4 regions of the Bacillus sp. 9.4 genome follow, and region 3 is predicted to be linked to each of the others. Evidence: riboswitches for the same ligand, from Rfam matches in the RefSeq annotation. Region 3 holds a riboswitch; each other region holds the start of a gene.
What was found. A riboswitch is a leader RNA that binds a small molecule or an ion and turns the genes downstream of it on or off. The one in region 3 is predicted to bind S-adenosylmethionine.
Positions count from the first base shown of each region.

Region 1: linked by a shared signal. The riboswitch ahead of metE (5-methyltetrahydropteroyltriglutamate--homocysteine S-methyltransferase) and the one ahead of ACZ07B_RS16475 (5-methyltetrahydropteroyltriglutamate--homocysteine S-methyltransferase) in region 3 are both predicted to bind S-adenosylmethionine.
Region 2: linked by a shared signal. The riboswitch ahead of metK (methionine adenosyltransferase) and the one ahead of ACZ07B_RS16475 (5-methyltetrahydropteroyltriglutamate--homocysteine S-methyltransferase) in region 3 are both predicted to bind S-adenosylmethionine.
Region 4: linked by a shared signal. The riboswitch ahead of mtnK (S-methyl-5-thioribose kinase) and the one ahead of ACZ07B_RS16475 (5-methyltetrahydropteroyltriglutamate--homocysteine S-methyltransferase) in region 3 are both predicted to bind S-adenosylmethionine.

Region 1 is NZ_JBVFMU010000002.1:591,682-596,860, reverse strand. It holds gene guaD (guanine deaminase) at 1-366, opposite strand, end outside; gene metE (5-methyltetrahydropteroyltriglutamate--homocysteine S-methyltransferase) at 539-2,827, opposite strand; SAM riboswitch class I at 2,955-3,110, opposite strand; gene isp (serine protease Isp) at 3,243-4,202, opposite strand; gene rsbRB (RsbT co-antagonist RsbRB) at 4,425-5,179, shown strand, end outside.
Region 2 is NZ_JBVFMU010000001.1:1,131,481-1,136,659, forward strand. It holds gene asnB (asparagine synthase (glutamine-hydrolyzing)) at 1-1,557, opposite strand, end outside; gene metK (methionine adenosyltransferase) at 1,707-2,909, opposite strand; SAM riboswitch class I at 3,077-3,215, opposite strand; gene pckA (phosphoenolpyruvate carboxykinase (ATP)) at 3,412-4,995, shown strand; gene ACZ07B_RS06560 (DUF2584 domain-containing protein) at 5,034-5,179, opposite strand, start outside.
Region 3 is NZ_JBVFMU010000004.1:133,797-138,975, forward strand. It holds gene yxjM (two-component system sensor histidine kinase YxjM) at 1-115, shown strand, start outside; gene yxjL (two-component system response regulator YxJL) at 102-758, shown strand; gene pepT (peptidase T) at 808-2,040, shown strand; gene ACZ07B_RS16460 (hypothetical protein) at 2,146-2,274, shown strand; gene ACZ07B_RS16465 (hypothetical protein) at 2,564-2,827, shown strand; gene ACZ07B_RS16470 (LURP-one-related/scramblase family protein) at 2,956-3,444, shown strand; SAM riboswitch class I at 3,510-3,616, shown strand; gene ACZ07B_RS16475 (5-methyltetrahydropteroyltriglutamate--homocysteine S-methyltransferase) at 3,699-4,832, shown strand; SAM riboswitch class I at 4,901-5,007, shown strand; gene ACZ07B_RS16480 (5-methyltetrahydropteroyltriglutamate--homocysteine S-methyltransferase) at 5,085-5,179, shown strand, end outside.
Region 4 is NZ_JBVFMU010000002.1:552,779-557,957, reverse strand. It holds gene ogt (methylated-DNA--protein-cysteine methyltransferase) at 1-234, shown strand, start outside; gene ACZ07B_RS09360 (hypothetical protein) at 324-449, shown strand; gene mtnA (S-methyl-5-thioribose-1-phosphate isomerase) at 483-1,544, opposite strand; gene mtnK (S-methyl-5-thioribose kinase) at 1,552-2,745, opposite strand; SAM riboswitch class I at 2,838-2,994, opposite strand; gene ACZ07B_RS09345 (carbon-nitrogen family hydrolase) at 3,078-3,857, opposite strand; gene mtnE (methionine-glutamine aminotransferase) at 3,952-5,148, shown strand.

The sequences.
Region 1 (5,179 bases), on a different contig from region 3:
ATCAATTTCTTTATAAATGAATGAATCATCAAACCCGGCTTCGGCAGCGTCTGTGTGCTCAGCTGCATAGAAAACGGCTTTAGGCCGGGCCCAGTAGATGGCGCCCAAGCACATTGGGCATGGTTCACAGCTCGTATACAAAATGCAGTCATCAAGCTGGTATGCTCCTAGCACCTTACAGGCTTTTCGAATAGCTGTGACTTCCGCGTGGGCAGTCGGATCATTGCTTGTTGTGACGTTGTTCTGTCCCTCTGCAATAATGGCTCCGTCTTTCACGATAACGGCTCCAAAAGGCCCGCCGATTCCTGCATTCACTCCTTCACATGCGAGAGTGACAGCCCGTTTTAAGAACGTTTCATGATTCATCCCAATCCCTCCTGTCAATAGAGTGTTATTAGTATAGCCGAAAAGAATGCAAAGAACATTCTTAAAAAAGTGCAAAATAAACAAAGTATTTGGGGGATTTGCTAAATAAGAAACCGATTGTGGCTGTATTATAGAAAAAAACCATCTGCCAAATGCAGATGGTTTTTTCAAATTATACTAGCTGTGTCTGCTGTGCTCTTGCCTGTTTTGCGGCTTCAACCATGTTTTTCAATGCTGCAACCGTTTCTTCCTGCTGTCTTGTTTTCAATCCGCAGTCCGGATTTACCCAGAAGCGGTCAGTCGGACAGACGGCAAGCGCATCAACGATAATATTGTACATTTCTTCAGTTGACGGCACACGAGGGCTGTGAATGTCATATACACCAAGGCCAAGCCCTTTCAAATACGGGTGGTTTTTTAAATAATCTAAAAATCCTCCGTGGCTTCTGCTATGTTCGATTGTAATCACATCGGCATCAAGATCATTGATTGTATCAACGATATCTTCGAAGTTGCTGTAGCACATATGTGTATGAATCTGTGTCTCGTTTTTCACGGAAGAAGTGGTTAATCTGAATGCTTCTGCCGCCCAAGTCAAATACTCATCCCAATCGCGTGTTTTCAATGGAAGGCCTTCGCGCAGCGCTGGTTCATCAACTTGAATGATTTGAATGCCTGCGTCTTCAAGCGCTTTAACTTCTTTGCGAAGGGCAAGCCCGATTTGGAAGGCGATTTCTTTCCTCGAGATGTCGTTTCGAGGGAAAGACCAGTTTAAGATTGTAACCGGGCCCGTCAGCATTCCTTTCACATGCTTGGAAGTCAATGACTGTGCGTAGACTGTGTCTTTCACTGTCATCGGTTCAATAAATTCAACATCTCCGTAAATGACTGGCGGGCGGACACAGCGTGAGCCGTATGATTGAACCCAGGCATATTTAGTGAAGGCGAAACCGGCCAGCTTTTCACCGAAGTATTCGACCATGTCTGTCCGTTCAAATTCGCCGTGAACAAGGACATCAAGCTCCAATTCTTCCTGAATATCAATCCATCTTTTTGTTTCCGCATTGATAAAGTTTTGATACTGTTCATCGGACCACTCAGCTTTCCGCCATTTTTGGCGTGCGCTCCGCACTTCAGCAGACTGCGGGAAGCTGCCGATCGTTGTCGTCGGCAAAAGCGGAAGGCCGAGAGATTCATTTTGCAGGGCTAAACGTTCTTCAAACGGAATCGGGCGCTTGAAATCTTTATCAGTTAATTGCTCAAGCTCTTTCTTTTGTTCAGAATTGGCGCCTGTTGCAAACTGCTTAAGCGCCTGGATATCAGCCTTAGCCTGCTGGATCTCTTCGCTGATCGCCGCTTTTCCTGATACTAAGCCTTCTTTCAAAGCTGTCAGCTCGGCCAGCTTTTCTTTTGCGTAGGATAATCCGTTCAATAGGTCTTTTTCCAAATGCTCATCAGGGTGTTTCGCTACTGGAACATGCAGCAGGCTGCTGGAAGGCTGAATCCACAGTTCATCAACTTTTGCAATGCTGAGAATATCAAGAACGGCATCGAGACGCTCTTCAAGGTCCGCTTTCCAAATGTTGCGTCCGTCGATAACGCCGGCTGCCAGCACTTTGTCTGTCGGAAAGCCATGTGTTTTAAGCTGTTCCAGGTTTCTGCCTTTGTCGTGAACGAAATCAAGGCCAATTCCCTGAACCGGGTAAGAGATCAGCTCTTCATAAGCATCAACAGAATCAAAATACGTCTGCAAAAGCACATTCAAGGATGAAAGCTCACTTGTAATGCTTTCAAATAATTCTTTTGCACCGCGGACATCTTCACTAGAGGCGGTAACGAGCGCCGGCTCATCGATTTGAACCCATTTTACGCCTTCTTCTTCAAGCTCTTTCAAAAGCTGTACATATAATGGCACAAGGCGTTTTTGGATCGCTTTTGCTTCAGACGGTTCATAGCCTTTAGCAAGCGTAACGAACGTATAAGGGCCGACAATCACAGGCTTTGTTTCCACACCGTATTCCTGTTTGATCCGGCGATAATCTTCGAGTTGTTTGTTTCTTGTCAGACGGAACTCAATGCTCTCGTCATATTCCGGAACGATGTAATGGTAATTTGTATTAAACCATTTTGTCATTTCACTAGATACGGCGTCTTTGATTCCGCGGGCGATAGCGAAGTATGTATCGGTAGCATCAGTCAAATGTCTGAAACGTTTCGGGATCCAGTTGAAGCTGACTGCTGTGTCGAGTACATGGTCATACTGTGTGAAATCAGAAACAGGCACAACATCAATCTGCTGGTCAATTTGTGTTTTTACTGCGGATAAAAATAGTTCGTCGATTTGCTTCAAAAACGTATCTTTATCAGTACTGCCTTTCCAATACGCTTCAAGTGCTTTTTTCCATTCCCGGTTCAGTCCGATTCTCGGAAATCCTAAATTCGATGTTTTGATGGTTGTCATTGTTTCTCCTCCTTTATATGTAAAACACTCTCGTTAACCCGCGGATACAGGCTCCTAAGAGGTTTTCTCACAACAAAAAGCCTCTTTCCCATGAGAGAAAGAGGCTTTTCTGCGTAAAACACTGCCTCTCTCATCTCTCAGATTCAATCTGATGGAATTAGCACCGTGCCTTATGAGACATCAGTCTCGGCGCGAAAAGCAGTGCGCCCCATTTCACAATGGTATTACGGTCGGTTGCTGTTGGGGTCAAAAGGCCAATCCCTCGCCCAACTCTCGATAAGAGAAAATGTTATTAATTTTTTGAAAAGTTGAATCATTTGTTGGTAATCTTAACAGTAATTCAAATTCATTGTCAACATAGAATTTGAAATTTTTATTTATATGATGTGGTGTATATTATATAAGAAAAATAATCTTATAGGGTCAACAAATGTGATTGCTCTGCTTTTTCTGCGAGTTCATCAGGAGCTGTTAAATACAGGAATCCATTGCCTGCCAGCGTTTTTGCAATATCAAGAGGAAGTGTCCTGCGGATTAGCTGTGCGAAAACCTCAGATTCAGAAAGCTTTCTTTGAAATGATTCTTCTTCATAGCTTTTGATTAAAGCAAGCGCACCGCTGACATGAGGGGCAGCCATTGAAGTGCCGGTCAGCTTACCGTACTTCTTGTTGGGAAGGGTGGATAAGATATTTTCTCCTGGTGCCACAAGGTCAATCTCTTTATTTGCGTTAGAAAATTCTGATAATTCTCGCGCTACTGAAACAGATCCAACTGCAATGACCTCGTTATAAGCTGCGGGGTAGGAAAGCTCTTCTGTGCGTTCGTCGCCGTCACCCTCATTTCCCGCTGCACAAACGACAAGCACTCCGTTTTTAACTGCGTTTTTCACTGCTTCTTCCAGCTCTGGCACATCGCTTGGCCCTCCAAGGGACATTGAGATGATGTCGACTTTCTGTTCCACCGCGTAGTTGATGCCGTTAATTATCCATTCGTATTGTCCGCTGCCGTTCTCGCCGCCAAGAACCTTCACAATCAATAGGCTTGCCTCAGGCGCGACTCCGGCAATGCCTCCGTTTGAATCATTAGCTGCAATTGTTCCGGCGACGTGTGTGCCGTGTCCGTTGTAGTCGGAAATCGCATCTTCCTTGCCGCCGTCGTCATCCGTAAAGTTCTTTCCGCCGATGATTTGATTTTTTAAATCAGGGTGGCTTGTGTCGCAGCCAGTGTCTAATACAGCAACTTTAATATTTTTGCCTTTTACCCCTTTTGCCCACATTTCTGGCGCCTTAATCACTTTAATGCCCTCAGGAAGCTCGTTTACATCCATGATCTGCTCATTCGTCACATACGGGATCAAGCGGATTTCACCATTCATAAAAAAGCCCTCCTTTTTTATGCTTGCAAGTGGATTCAAGGGTGTTGCCTCATATTATATGAAAAAAGCAAGCGCTCGGACAGAGCCATTTGAAGCATTTTGAAAAAATAGGATACACACCAAAGAATTAGTAATCTTCAAAATATTGGATGGCTTCAACATGTATGACTGGGATTCAACTGTAAGTCAAGTTATAATAGTGTTGGGGAAAGGAGCAGTGTCATGAAACTGAATGAAAAATTATATGCATTTTTTTCAGAGCATGTGGAACAAATGGCCGAGGAATGGATTGAAACGATGGAGGAAAGTGATCCGAATTCGCTTTACGCCCTACATAATGCAACAGTAACGGAAGAATTGAAAGAGCAGGACAGAGAGTTTTACCGGCATCTGAATTACATGTATGTTTTACCGGAAAAACAATTTCTCGAAGAGTTTCAAGAGTGGGTCATTGAGCTGACCAACGATCAAAAACATCTCGACACACCGGTTCAGTATGTCATTCGGGAGTTTATGAGAAACAGGAGATTATATACGAAGTATTTTGAGAAGTTCGCAGAAGAAAATGAATCAGCGTTTGAACCGGGAGAGAAGCAAAAATGGGCAGATTTGATTGTAAAAGTATTTGATTTCACCATTTATACATTCGTTGATCACGCTGAAATGAATGCCAAGCAGCAATTAAACGCCCAAAGAGAAATGATATTGGAATTAAGCTCACCTGTCATTACCCTGAGCAAATCAACAGCTCTGCTGCCGCTTGTCGGTGACATTGATACCGAACGGGCGAAGTTTATTCTGGAAAACACGCTTCAAGCTTGTGCGAAAAGACGTGTGGAGCATCTGTTAATCGATCTGTCAGGTGTTGTTGTGGTGGATACGATGGTGGCGCACCAGATCTTTAAATTGATTGAGGCGCTTAATCTGATCGGTGTCCGGTCAACTCTGTCAGGAATCAGGCCTGAAATTGCGCAAAC
Region 2 (5,179 bases), on a different contig from region 3:
CTTCGTTTTCAGCTCATCAGGAATTTTTGAAGCGACGTCGAATACGACTTTATCCAAGAACGGCACACGCAGTTCCAAAGAATTCGCCATCGTCATTTTATCCGCCTTTAACAAAATGTCGCCGCGCATCCAAGTGTGGATATCGACATACTGCATTTTGTTGATATCGCTGTACGAGCTGCTTTCTGTAAAGTAAGTCTTCGTCACATCGCGATATGAAAGGTTCGGATTATAATGCTTCAACAGCTGCTTTTTGACAGACTCTTCAAAGATTTTCGCGTTACCGATATAACGATCCTGAAGCGGAGTGCAGCCGCGCTCAAGCAGGCTCTTTCCTCTCATACCTTCAGGCATAACAGCAGCAACGTGCAGAAGCATCTTTTTCAAGCCGGACGGAATCCGTTCAAACGGTTTAAGCGAAAGCGGTTCACGGTAAATGTTATATCCGCCGAAGAGCTCATCCGCTCCTTCACCTGATAAAGCAACCGTTACATGTTTTTTCGCTTCTTTTGCAACAAAGTACAACGGAATCGCTGCCGGATCAGCAAGCGGATCATCAAAATGCCATACGATCTTCGGAAGCTCATTCATGTATTCCTCAGGCGAAATGACTTTGCTGATATTTTCAATGCCCAGCGCCGCTGCCGTTTCTTTCGCTACATCAACCTCACTGAAGCCCTGCTGTTCAAAGCCGACAGAGAATGTTTTTAAGCTTGGATGAAATTCCTTCGCAACAGACACAATAAAGGAAGAATCAATCCCGCCAGACAGGAATGAACCGACAGGAACGTCACTTCTCATATGAACGTTTACAGAGTCATAGATCGCGTCTCTGACTTCTTTCACAAGCTTGTCTTCTTCAGTCTGAACCGGCTTGAAGTTCGCTTTGAAATACGTTTTGAATGTGATATCGCCGTCCGGGCGGATTGTGAACTGTGAACCCGGCTCTACTTTTTTCACATGGGCATCAAGTGTGCTTGGTTCAGGAACAAATTGGAAAGACATGTACTGCTGCAATGCCTCTTTATCTATTTCAATATCATTCTGAGCAACCATTAAACTTTTTCTCTCTGAGGCAAAATAAACCTGATCATTGATCGTTGTGTAGTACAACGGTTTAATGCCGAATGGATCTCTTGCCCCATAAAGCACATGATCGTTTTTATTCCAAATCAGAAAGGCAAACATACCGCGCAGTTTGGACGCCGCTTCTTCTTTATAGTGACGGTAAGTCGCAAGAAGAACCTCTGTGTCCGAATCCGTGTTGAATGTGTACCCCTTTGCTTCAAGTTCTTCTCTCAGTTCAATATAGTTATAGATTTCTCCGTTAAAGATAATCCAATATGTTTCATCTTCATATGATAAAGGCTGTCCGCCATTTTCTACATCAATAATGCTGAGCCGTCTGAATCCGAAGCCGACGTGCTCATCATGGAAATATCCATCACTGTCAGGACCGCGGTGAACGATCATTTGGTTCATTTGTTTGATTAGTTCTTCTTGATCAGCGGTTTGAGCTAACGGATGCTTGTTAAAAACCCCGACAAATCCACACATAGTATTGCCTCCATAATTAAAATTGTCATCATTGAACCCCTATTTATAGACGCTGTGAATAGTATTTGGTTTCACAGTTATGTAAAAAAATAAACATGAATACAACGATAAAAAAGGGAAAGCCGCTTAACCAGTAAGCGGCTATAAAATTATTCTCCTAACGCTTCTTTACGCAGCTGCTCCGCTTTGTCTGTGCGCTCCCATGGAAGGTCAACATCGTGACGTCCAAAGTGGCCGTACGCAGCAGTTTGTTTGTAGATCGGACGGCGCAAATCAAGCATTTTGATAATGCCGGCAGGTCGTAAATCAAAGTTATTGCGAACAACTTCAATCAGTTTTTCCTCAGAAGCTTTTCCGGAACCGAATGTGTTGATTGAGATTGACACAGGCTGTGCAACACCGATCGCGTAAGCAAGCTGTACTTCGCAAGAATCAGCAAGCTCAGCCGCAACGATGTTTTTCGCAACGTATCTTGCCGCATAAGCTGCAGAACGGTCTACCTTCGTCGCGTCCTTACCTGAGAACGCGCCTCCGCCGTGGCGTGCATAGCCGCCGTACGTATCAACGATGATTTTGCGTCCTGTAAGTCCCGCATCCCCTTGAGGGCCTCCGATTACGAAACGTCCTGTAGGGTTGATGAAATATTTTGTTTCTTCATCAATCAGTTCTTCAGGAACAACCGGATTGATTACATGTTCTTTAATGTTGCGCTGAATTTGCTCAAGTGTAATTTCAGGATGATGCTGAGTTGAAATCACAATCGCGTCAATGCGGACTGGTTTGTTATTTTCATCGTACTCAACCGTTACCTGTGTTTTGCCGTCAGGGCGAAGGTACGGAAGAATATCTTCTTTACGGACTTCACTTAGGCGGCGGGCTAATTTATGGGCAAGTGAAATTGGAAGAGGCATAAGCTCTTTCGTTTCGTTGCACGCATAACCGAACATTAATCCTTGGTCACCCGCACCAATCGCTTCAATTTCTTCGTCGCTCATTGTGCCTTCACGGGCTTCAAGCGCTTGGTCTACGCCCATCGCGATATCAGCAGACTGCTCATCAATTGATGTTAAAACCGCACAAGTTTCCGCATCAAATCCGTATTTCGCACGTGTGTATCCGATTTCTTTAATGGTTTGGCGAACCGTTTTCGGAATGTCAACATACGTAGAAGTTGTGATCTCTCCGCTTACAAGAACCAAACCTGTTGTCACAGATGTTTCACAAGCAACACGCGCGTTAGGGTCTTTCTTTAAAATTTCATCTAAAATGCTGTCAGAAATCTGGTCACAGATTTTATCCGGATGCCCCTCCGTAACAGATTCTGATGTAAATAAACGACGATTTTTACTCATGATTTGCTTCCTCCTGCACAAGGCCTCCCGAAAGACCTTGTATATATGATACGGAACTCGCTCCCTCTTATACAATGTACAGTTATATTAGAGAATGTTAATTGGCATATTTATGAAATAAAAAAACCTTTTCCATCGAGGAAAGGGTTTGGTCTTTGTGCCTTTCACTCTTATCGCTCAAGGAATCATACAACCTTGCAACAGGTTAGCACCTTGGTTGTCTCACTCAGTTGAACATAATAAATAACAGAGAAACCGGTTGCTGGGCTTCATAGGGCCTGTCCCTCCGCCAGCTCGGGATAAGAGTATCCGCTCAATGAAATATCTTATCGTAAAAGGGTTTGCAATGTCAATATGATTCAGAAGAAATAGGCACCTATATTGAGGGAAAACAATGGAAATGCACACACAAAAAATAATAAATAGTATAGACTATTTGAAAATATATGTTATACTAATTCACAATTAGCAAAACACAAAAAACGATAAAGGAAGGTTTCATATGAACTCAGTTGATTTGACCGCTGATTTACAAGCCTTATTAACATGTCCAAATGTGCGTCATAATTTATCAGCAGCACAGCTAACAGAAAAAGTCCTCTCCCGAAACGAAGGCATTTTAACATCCACAGGTGCTGTTCGCGCGACAACAGGCGCTTACACAGGACGCTCACCTAAAGATAAATTCATCGTGGAGGAAGAAAGCACGAAAAATAAGATCGATTGGGGCCCGGTGAATCAGCCGATTTCAGAAGAAGCGTTTGAGCGGCTGTATACGAAAGTTGTCAGCTATTTAAAGGAGCGAGATGAACTGTTTGTTTTCGAAGGATTTGCCGGAGCAGACGAGAAATACAGGCTGCCGATCACTGTCGTAAATGAGTTCGCATGGCACAATTTATTTGCGCGGCAGCTGTTTATCCGTCCGGAAGGAAATGATAAGAAAACAGTTGAGCAGCCGTTCACCATTCTTTCTGCTCCGCATTTCAAAGCGGATCCAAAAACAGACGGCACTCATTCCGAAACGTTTATTATTGTCTCTTTTGAAAAGCGGACGATCTTAATCGGCGGAACTGAGTATGCCGGTGAAATGAAGAAGTCCATTTTCTCCATTATGAATTTCCTGCTGCCTGAAAGAGATATTTTATCTATGCACTGCTCCGCCAATGTCGGTGAAAAAGGCGATGTCGCCCTTTTCTTCGGACTGTCAGGAACAGGCAAGACCACCCTGTCGGCAGATGCTGACCGCAAGCTGATCGGTGACGATGAACATGGCTGGTCTGATACAGGTGTCTTTAATATTGAAGGCGGGTGCTACGCTAAGTGCATTCATTTAAGCGAGGAAAAGGAGCCGCAAATCTTTAACGCGATCCGCTTCGGGTCTGTTCTGGAAAATGTCGTTGTTGATGAAGATACACGCGAAGCCAATTATGATGATTCCTTCTATACTGAAAACACGCGGGCAGCTTACCCGATTCATATGATTGACAACATCGTCACTCCAAGCATGGCCGGCCATCCGTCAGCAATTGTATTTTTGACGGCTGATGCCTTCGGAGTCCTGCCGCCGATCAGCAAACTGACGAAGGAGCAGGCGATGTACCATTTCTTGAGCGGTTACACGAGTAAGCTCGCCGGAACCGAACGTGGTGTAACGTCTCCTGAAACGACGTTCTCTACATGCTTCGGCTCACCGTTCCTGCCGCTTCCTGCTCACGTCTATGCTGAAATGCTCGGCAAAAAGATCGATGAACACGGCGCTGACGTTTTCTTAGTCAATACCGGCTGGACCGGGGGCGGCTACGGCACAGGCGAACGAATGAAGCTTTCTTACACTAGAGCAATGGTCAAAGCAGCGATTGAAGGTAAATTAGAGGATGCTGAAATGATAACTGACGATATTTTCGGCCTGCACATTCCGACACATGTTCCTGGCGTTCCTGATCATATCCTTCAGCCTGAAAACACATGGACCAACAAGGAAGAATACAAAGAAAAAGCAGTCTACCTTGCAAATGAATTCAAAGAGAACTTTAAAAAGTTCGCACATACCGATGCCATCGCCCAGGCAGGCGGCCCTCTCGTATAAAAAACAAAAGCCAAGAGCAATTATGCTCTTGGCTTGTTTTAATTGACGGAATGCAAAGAAGTCAGCTTGTATGTAATGATGGTCCGGCCTTCTTCCCATTGAAGCTTCTGCACTTCAGCTGTGCCTGACTTTTCGCCGAACTTTGTTTTGCGTACATCCATTGGAATCTCCATCGGATATACAC
Region 3 (5,179 bases):
AGAAAAAGCAGGCGGTTCCCTTACTTTCAGTGCCGTACAGCCGAGCGGCCTGAAAATTGAGCTGTCATTGCCGCTCATGACAACGAATAAGGAGCAAAAAGATGAACAAAGATAAAATACGCGTCGCGCTTGCCGATGATCAGCCGCTTGTGCGTGAAGGCTTCCGCTACGTCATCAACGCACAGACGGATATGACGGTTTCTGGCGAGGCCGGCGACGGTCACGATATTATAGCACTCGCAAAACAAACAAAACCCGATGTCATCCTCATGGATGTCCAGATGCCGCGTTGCTCAGGCATCGAAGCGGCGAAAGACATTATGTCCGCACTTCCAAATACAAAGATAGTCATTTTAACCACCTTTGACACGGAAGAATACGTATTTGAAGGCATCCGTGCGGGCGCAGTCGGCTATCTACTGAAGGATACACTTCCTGAGGAGTTGATAGATGCGATTCGCGCTGCGGCGAGAGGCGAGGCGATTTTCCGTACAGTCACAGCTGCTAAAATTATCAGTGAGACATTTCGAGCGAAGCAACAGCCCCATGCCGAAGAACTGGCAGAGCCGTTCACCAAAAGAGAGCTTGAGGTTCTTCAGCAAATGGCCTACGGACTGAGAAATGAGGATATTGCTGAAAAGCTTTTCGTCAGTGAAAGCACTGTGAAAACCCACGTGCACCGCATCCTGCAAAAATGCAATGCCCAAGACCGGACACAGGCAGTCGTATTTGCCATTCGAAACGGTATTGTGCAATAGAAATCTCTCATCCCGCCATGCTAAAATAAGACAAAGGAGATGATTGGAAATGAAAGAAGAAATCATTGAACGGTTTACTACATATGTAAAAGTCGACACACAGTCCGATGAATCCGTTGACACTTGTCCTTCCACACCCGGCCAATTGACATTAGGAAACATGCTCGTTGATGAATTGAAGTCCATCGGCATGCAGGATGCAGCCATTGATGAAAACGGCTATGTCATGGCAACTCTTCCCTCCAATACTGAAAAAGACGTGCCGACAATCGGCTTTCTCGCTCACGTCGACACCGCTACAGACTTTACCGGCAAAAACGTGAATCCGCAAATCATCGAAAGCTATGATGGAAAAGACATCGTTCTCAACAAACAGCTGCAGGTCACCCTGTCACCTGATCAATTCCCTGAGCTGTCCGGCTATAAGGGCCATACACTCATCACCACAGACAGCACCACCCTTCTCGGCGCAGACAATAAGGCCGGTATCGCTGAAATCATGACAGCCATGGATTACCTCATCAAACACCCTGAAATCAAGCACGGCACAATCAGAGTCGCCTTTACGCCTGATGAAGAAATCGGAAGAGGGCCGCACAAATTTGATGTGAAACGGTTCAATGCATCCTTTGCCTACACGGTTGACGGCGGGCCGCTCGGCGAGCTTGAATACGAAAGCTTCAATGCCGCTGCCGCAAAAATTACGATTAAAGGCAACAACGTACATCCCGGAACAGCTAAAGGGAAAATGATCAACTCTGCGAAAATCGCGATGAAGCTGAACAGCCTGCTGCCGGCAGACGAAGCGCCTGAATATACGGAAGGCTATGAAGGCTTCTATCACCTGCTGTCGATTCAAGGAGACGTAGAGGAAACAAAGCTCCACTACATTATTAGAGACTTTGACAAAGAGAATTTCCAAAACAGAAAAGAAACAATGAAGCGTGCCGTTGAAGAACTTCAAAACGAATACGGGCAAGACCGGATTCTGCTGGATATGAACGACCAATACTACAACATGAGAGAGAAAATTGAACCTGTCATCGAAATCGTCAACATTGCCAAGCAAGCGATGGAAAACCTCGGCATCGAACCGAAGATTTCCCCCATCCGCGGCGGCACCGACGGATCGCAGCTGTCCTACATGGGGCTTCCGACGCCAAACATCTTTACAGGCGGGGAAAACTTCCACGGCAAATTTGAATACATCTCAGTTGATAATATGGTCAAAGCCGTAAATGTCATCGTTGAGATTGCAAAGCAGTTTGAAGCGCAAGCCTAATGCCAAAAGCCAGTCCAAAAAAAGGACTGGCTTTTTTGTGTGAAAATGAAACATTTTAAACGCGTCCTCCGTAAAACAAGTATCAACAAATGAGGAGGAAAAACAATGACAAAACATGCAATCGCTGCAAAGAGTCTCTTGAAAAAATGGATCATTTCCAGGCCGCTTAACATGCAAAAGAAATCCAGCCCATTTCAAAAAATCAGAAAAATGTTCAAACGCTTCTTCAAATAAAACATTCAAATCCCCAAGATACAATCTGTATTCACCCGTACCGCCCAAATGCTCCGAAATTTGGGTTTTTTGTGTTCAATTCCGCAAAATAGGGTATAAACCAAACAAGCAAGAAAACAGCACCCAAAAACAGGCAATTTGAATTACGAAAACTTAGGTTAAAAGTTATATAAAGGAATTTATTTTATCGTCGATAGTAACTATAGAACCAATCATCAACAAGAGCAAACAGCGTGATTCAAGACTATTTTCAGGTCATCAGGTTATACTGTTTTAGAGGGACAGTTTCTTGTTATTTATTGATTTAGAATTTTTTGAATACTTTTTGGCATTTTATCCGTACAATAGAGAGTACCAAAACTTTTTTTGGGAGGTATGTAATATGATCCTATTTATTATCATCGCATTATGTGGCTATCTTCTTTTTTCTTTCAGCAAGGACAATCGCCGCAAACCGCAAAAGACAAGCCCTCTGCCAGCAGCCGCACCTCATCACAACAACCTAATCGACCTTGACGCCATCCGCCAAAAACGCCGGATGCATCTTTCCTAATTCTATATTTCAAACGAAAAGGCTGCTGAATCACGCAGCCTTTTAAAATTGTTTTGATTTAGAGCCTGAAACCTTTTCGCCACCTATCCGTAATTTCATACAAGGCAAACCCAAAGGAGACTTCAGCAATGATCGAGTTATTTATGAAACAAAAAATGTTCTCATTTAAAGATGCATTTCACATTTATGACCGGGATGAACAAGAAACATTCAAGGTGGAGGGGCGTTTTTTCTCGTTAGGAGACTCATTACAAATGACAGACTCATCTGGGAAAACGCTCGTTTCCATAGAACAAAAACTAATGTCTTTATTGCCGCGCTATGAGATTTCAATTGGCGGGAAAACAGTTTGTGAGGTAACGAAGAAAGTAACGTTTTTCAAACCGAAATTTGTGATTTCCGGGCTTAACTGGGAAATCGATGGTGATTTATGGAGGGATGAATTCCAGCTGACGGACGGGGAAAATGTCCGGATGTCAGTGAGCAAAAAGTGGCTAAGCTGGGGTGATTCCTATCACTTGGAGATTGCAAACGAGGAAGATGTTCTGATTTGCACTGCCATCGCTATCGTGCTTGATATGGTTTTATATAACGATGAAAATGAAAGTATTCTCTAAAAAACATTGACAATTGATCCAAAAGTAATAATATTAAGATAATTGAAATCTGAATATGAAGTTTTACCTTATCAAGAGAGGTGGAGGGACTGGCCCTATGATACCCGGCAACCGCTGTTTCAAACAGAATGGTGCTAAATCCTTAAGAACATTGCGTTCTTGCAGATGAGGCGGAGATTTGATCGTTCAAGCTCTTCCTTACACAAAGGAAGAGCTTTTTACATGCTCAATATTTCAGAAAAGAGGCGAATAACATGGCTCAACAAACGAATGTTGCAGGACAAAAAACAGAAAAACAACGCAAAGCACCTTTCCGCGCCGATCATGTCGGCAGTTTGCTTCGTTCCGTTCCGGTAAAGCAAGCCCGGCAAAAAAAAGCGGCTGGTGAGATGACAGCAGAACAGCTTCGTGATATCGAAAATCAAGAGATCATCCGCATCGTGGAAAAACAAAAAGAAATCGGTCTCGATGTGGTAACAGACGGGGAATTCCGGCGTTCTTGGTGGCATTATGACTTCCTGGAAGGGCTTGACGGTGTGGAACCGTTCATCCCGGCTGAGGGGATTCAGTTCCATAACACAAAAACGAAAGCGCGCAGCATCAAAGTGACGGGAAAACTCGATTTTACGAGCCACCCAGCGCTTGCTGATTATCAATTTTTACATGAGATTGCCGGTAACGCGACGCCAAAATTGACCATTCCCAGCCCAAATATGCTGTTTTTTGGCGAAAAGGCGGATAAAGGGATTTATGACGATCAAGAGGAATACTTTCATGATCTGGCCCAAGCGTACAAAAAAGCAATCAAAGCCTTCTATGATGCTGGCTGCCGTTATCTCCAGCTTGATGATACGTCATGGTCTCTCTTCTTTGAGGAAAAAGGCAGAGAGGTTGTCCGGGCGCTCGGCGGTGATCCAGAAACATTGCCAGCCATATTTGCCAAAACAATTAACGATGCCGTCGCAGACCGGCCTGACGATTTAACGATCACAATGCACATTTGCCGCGGCAACTTCCGCTCAACCTGGGCGGCATCAGGAGGGTACGACGCTGTAGCGGAAACGATTTTGGACGGCTTAAACCTTGACGGCCTGTTCTTGGAATACGATGATGACCGCTCCGGTAACTTTGATCCGCTCCGTTTTGTGAAGCGCAAGGATCTGCAAATTGTGCTCGGCTTGATCACATCGAAATACGGCGAGCTTGAAAATCCTGAGGATGTGAAACGCCGTATTAATGAAGCCGCGCATTTTGTCAGCTTGGACCAGCTATGCCTGAGCCCGCAGTGCGGTTTCGCCTCTACAGAAGAAGGCAACCTTCTGACAGAGGAGCAGCAATGGGCAAAGCTTCGCCATGTCATCGACATTGCCAACGATGTGTGGAGATAATCTATCATTGACAGAAATAGAAAATGTGTGAATAATAGATACTATCAGAAAATTTCATAAAAAGGTTTTCCTTATCAAGAGAGGTGGAGGGACTGGCCCTGCGATACCCGGCAACCGCTGTTTAACAGAATGGTGCTAAATCCTTTAGAGCAATGATTGCTCTTGAAGATAAGGTTGAGATTGTCACGCAAGCTCTTCCTTATCCAAAGGAAGAGCTTTTTTATATTTGAATGGAAAGAAGGAATGGACAACATGTCACAACAAACAACACCCGCAGAACAAAAATCACTTCAAAGAAAAAAACCGCCGTTTCGCGCGGATCAAGTCGGAAGCCTGCTGAGATCTGA
Region 4 (5,179 bases), on a different contig from region 3:
GAGAGGATTCCATATGGTGAATCCCGAAGCTATGCGGATATTGCCGCTGCGGTCGGCAGTCCGAAAGCGGTGCGCGCTGTCGGGCAGGCTAATAAACGTAACGACCTGCCGATTTTTGTCCCGTGCCACAGAGTGATCGGCAAAAACAGTGCGTTAACAGGATACGCTGGAAGCAAAACGGAGATCAAAGCATTTTTGCTAAACATCGAGCGAATCTCCTATAAAGAAAAATAAAACATATGGCACGTTCCCTTTTTTCACGGCCGACATATCATTTTATTAAGTTAAAAAAGTTGGTCTGATGAAAAAGGAGGACAAAGCAATTGAAGCCGAGCCGCTCTGAGAAACTTGCCGTTTTTGCCGAACTGTTTGTGAAACTGCATATCTTATCAAGCGCTCAAAAAGATGAAATCATCAATGTTAACAAAAAGAAACAAAAAAACCGCTGACTCGGCTCCAAATGAGCAAAGTCCAGCGGTTTTTTAATGCACCCTTTCTCCTCTAAACAGCTGTTCAATCTCTTCTTCATAGTTTCCGGTCATAATCCCTTTTTCTGTGATGATTCCTGAAATGAGATCATGAGGTGTAATGTCGAAAGCGGGATTAAAGACAGGCACATTGGATGGAGCGGTCCGAACTCCGGAAATCTGCCTGACTTCCTCGGGATCGCGTTCCTCTATCGGGATATCAGCGCCGCATTTGACCTTTGTATCAAATGTAGATAAAGGTGCGGCGACAAAAAACGGAATATCAAAGGCGTTTGCTAAAATAGCAAGACCGTATGTGCCGATTTTATTTGCCGTATCACCGTTCTTTGCAATTCGGTCGGCTCCGACGATAACAGCGGAAATTTGTTTTTCCTTCATCGTATGGGCAGCCATGCTGTCTGTGATCAGAGTGACATCAATGCCCCCCTGCATCAGCTCCCAAGCAGTAAGGCGTGAACCTTGCAGGACAGGCCTTGTTTCACAGGCATAAATGTGTAATCCCAAATCTTTTTGTTTGGCCAAGTAAAACGGAGCTAGCGCCGTTCCATAGCGGCTTGTCGCGATTGAGCCGGCATTGCAGATTGTCATGATCCTGTCGCCTTTTTTGAAAAGCTGCAGGGCGTTTTGGCCGATCAACCGGCACGTTTCCTCATCCTCGACCTGAATCTGAATTGCTTCATGGACAAGGTTTGTTTTTGCTTCATTTACGGAAATCGCGTTTTCGACCGAATGACTCAGTCTCTCAAGCGCCCATGACAAATTAATGGCGGTAGGCCGTGAGCTGTTTAAATATTGTTTGATGTCTTCCAGTCTGCGGCGGAATTCCGTGACATTATCTGTTTCAATGTTTTTGGCAGCAAGCGCTAGTCCGAAGGCAGCCGTAATGCCGATCGCCGGAGCGCCCCTTACTTTTAGCGTGACAATCGCATCAAATACATCCTCTTTCGTCGTCAGCTCTAAATATTCCGTCTCATCAGGAAGCTTTTGCTGATTTAAAATGGTAATAGCTGTTTCTTTCCATTCAACAGAACGTGGAACAGCAAATGAATGGGTCATGAATAGATCATTCCTTTACAAGTAACTTAAATAATTCAATAACATCTGTTATCGTTTTGAATTCCGAACGTTTTTCGATAAAGGCTGTGCCGGTTTCGAGCGCCAAGCGTTTTCTGCCGATTCGTTTATCAAACGGCACGATCGTATCCAGGTCAGCTACATGGGCAAGGCCGATCGTGCGTCGTATCAGCTCACAGCCCGCAAATCCGATTGCTTCTTCAAAAATATGGCTGAGCGTATCAGTGAGGTAACCGTCGATGTTGGCGTAAACATCCAGACTGTCCTTCCGCCAGGCTTCACTAAACGTCTCTTCAAACGTTTCCCAGACCTGGTTGACATGTTCATATAACGGCTCTCTGTCAGCCCCGTCACGGCTGAGTGCGTTCAAAAATAAGTTGGCGATAAATTGCCCTACATCAAAGCCGATCGGTCCGTAAAAAGCAAACTCAGGATCAATCACCTTTGTTTCGTGCTCACTTGCGAAAATGCTTCCTGTATGCAAATCACCATGAATCAACGTTTCTGCAGACGTTAAAAATGACTTTTTCAGCTTAGCGGCTTCGATTTTAACGCTGTCATTATTCCAAAGCTTTTCGACAAAAGGACGAAGCTCTTCTTCAAAATCATTTGTGTCATGGTCGAAGAAAGGATCTGTAAAAACAAGTCTTTCCGTAATGTCGCATAGCTCTGGATTTGTAAACTGTTTAACAAGCTGTTTTTTCACCTTAGGTTCAAGCGCGTAATCTGATGAGTAGAAAAGTGTTTTTCCTAAAAATTCACCGATGTGCTGCGACAGATGAGGATAGTTTTCACCCTCAATGAGTCCTTTTCTTGCGATCTTGAGGTGAGAGAGATCCTCCATGACGGTAACCGCCATTTCCGTATCAGAATAAAACACTCTTGGAACCAGGTGAGGCACATGCTCGCCCTGACGGATGAGAGCGCTGCTTTCGATTCTTGCACGGTCGATTGTCAGCGGCCAGCTTTCTCCCACCACTTTTGCATACGGAACCGCCTGTTTAATGATCAATGCTCTGTCATGTTCTTGATCATAAATATGAAAAACGTAATTTAAGTTGCCGTCTCCGATCTCCTGGCATGTCAGCGTGCTTTTGCTTGGAAATAGGCCAAGCTTCACCGCCAACGCCACAGCGGAGCTTTCATTTAACGTTTCGTATAAAGGTGTTTTTGTGACTCCCATCATCATAACCTCCAATTATGTAATCACTTAATATGTGGCCGTAAAAAAGCCTCCTTCTCAGAGAGAAGGAGGCTTAACATCTATGTCCGCCTCTCTTATCTCTCAGATCAGATCTGAATGGAATTAGCACCGTGCCTTAAGAGACCAGCGTCTCGGCGCGAAAAAGATGCGCCCCATTTCACAATGGAATTACGGTCGGTTGCTGTTGGGGTCAAAAGGCCAAATCCCTCGCCCAACTCTCGATAAGAGAATATATTCACTTGTTTGACAATTCTAATTTATCAGTTGATGAACATGCTAACAGGTAATTTAGTTAGTTGTCAATATATTTTTTAATATAAATCTTTTCTGATATCATCGAAAACAGGAATGCTCTCCCGAACTTCTGCGCTTTCTTGAAGGTCGATTTCCGCTCGGACTATGCCTTCTTCCCGGCCGCCTTCAGCAAGTACACGCCCCCATGGATCAATAATCAGGCTATGTCCTGCAAATTCATTATCCGGATTTGAACCGGTACAATTGCAGGCTGCGACAAAGCATTGGTTTTCAATGGCCCGCGCAATAAGCAGGCTTTTCCAATGATCAAGGCGGGGAAGAGGCCATTCCGCAGAAATAAACAGCACGTTGGCGCCTTTTGTCGTATGTTTTCTGATCCATTCCGGAAAACGGATATCGTAACAGATCAATCCTGAGCTTTTGACGCCGTCAAGCTCAAAGTATCCGTCTTCGGAACCGGCTGATAAATACAGATGCTCATCCATCAGCTGAAAAAGATGGGCTTTTCTGTACTCTTTAATGATTTGCCCTTCCTTATCCGCGATGTACATTGTATTATAAACATCAGAATTCTTTCTGACAGCGACCGATCCGGCGACAATATGAACACCATGTTTTTTTGCCGTTTTCTTCAGCCAGCTCTGAGCGGAGCGGCCGTCTTCATCAGCGAGTTCATCAAGATTGGCCAGATCATATCCGGTCGTCCATAATTCAGGCAGAACAAGAACATCAGCATGTTTGCTTTCTTTTTCGATGAAAAATTCAGCTTTTTTTATATTTTCCGAAGGTTTTCCGTATGAAATATCAAATTGAAGACAAGATATCGTCCATTTCATCTTTTTAACACCCCAAATTTTTCTTTACTTTTTTCATTTAACCATATATGATGATGGACTATCATTTCAAGATTTTTTTAGAAGGTGAGAATAGATGAAATTTGAACAGTCTCATGTATTGAAGGAATTGCCTAAACAATTCTTCGCTTCTCTGGTGCAGAAAGTGAACCGAAAGCTCGCAGAAGGACATGACGTTATCAATCTGGGACAGGGAAATCCAGATCAGCCGACTCCTGAACATATTGTTGAGGAGATGAAACGAGCTGTTGCTGATCCTGAGAATCATAAATATTCGTCTTTTCGCGGCTCATACCGTCTGAAGTCAGCGGCTGCTGCATTTTACAAAAGAGAATACGGCATTGATCTGGATCCGGAAACCGAAGTCGCTGTATTATTCGGCGGAAAAGCGGGTCTAGTCGAGCTCCCGCAATGCTTGTTGAATCCTGGTGATACGATTTTAGTTCCCGATCCGGGTTATCCTGATTACTGGTCGGGTGTCACACTTGCAAAAGCAAAGATGGAAATGATGCCGCTCGTAAAGGACAGGGCGTTTCTCCCTGATTACAGCAGCATAACCGCTGAAGTAAGGGAACAGGCGAAATTGATGTATTTGAATTATCCGAATAATCCGACTGGAGCTGTTGCTACTTCCGAGTTCTTTGAAGATACCGTGCGTTTTGCGGCTGAAAACGGAATCTGCGTCGTTCACGATTTTGCTTACGGCGCTGTAGGATTTGACGGCTGCAAGCCTTTCAGCTTTTTGCAGACTGAAGGTGCGAAGGATATCGGAATTGAAATTTACACGCTGTCAAAAACGTATAATATGGCAGGATGGCGGGTTGGCTTTGCCGTCGGAAACGCTTCGGTCATTGAAGCGATCAATCTTTATCAAGACCATATGTTTGTCAGTCTTTTCGGAGCAACTCAGGAGGCTGCAGCAGAGGCACTGTTAGCCGATCAGACGTGTGTGGCAGAGCAAAATGCCAGATATGAGAGCAGGAGAAACGCTTGGATCACGGCATGCCGGGAAATCGGCTGGGATGTAACAGCTCCCGCAGGTTCTTTTTTTGCATGGCTGCCTGTGCCTGAAGGCTATACTTCTGAGCAGTTCTCAGATCTTTTGCTGGAAAAAGCGAATGTAGCGGTTGCGGCTGGAAACGGCTTCGGTGAATATGGCGAGGGCTACGTCAGAGTCGGACTTTTAACAAGTGAAGAAAGACTTAAGGAAGCCGCTTATCGAATTGGCAAACTGAACCTGTTTACCCAAAAAAGCATTGACAAGACCTTATAACGATGGGATAATTCAAAATAATTTATAAAAT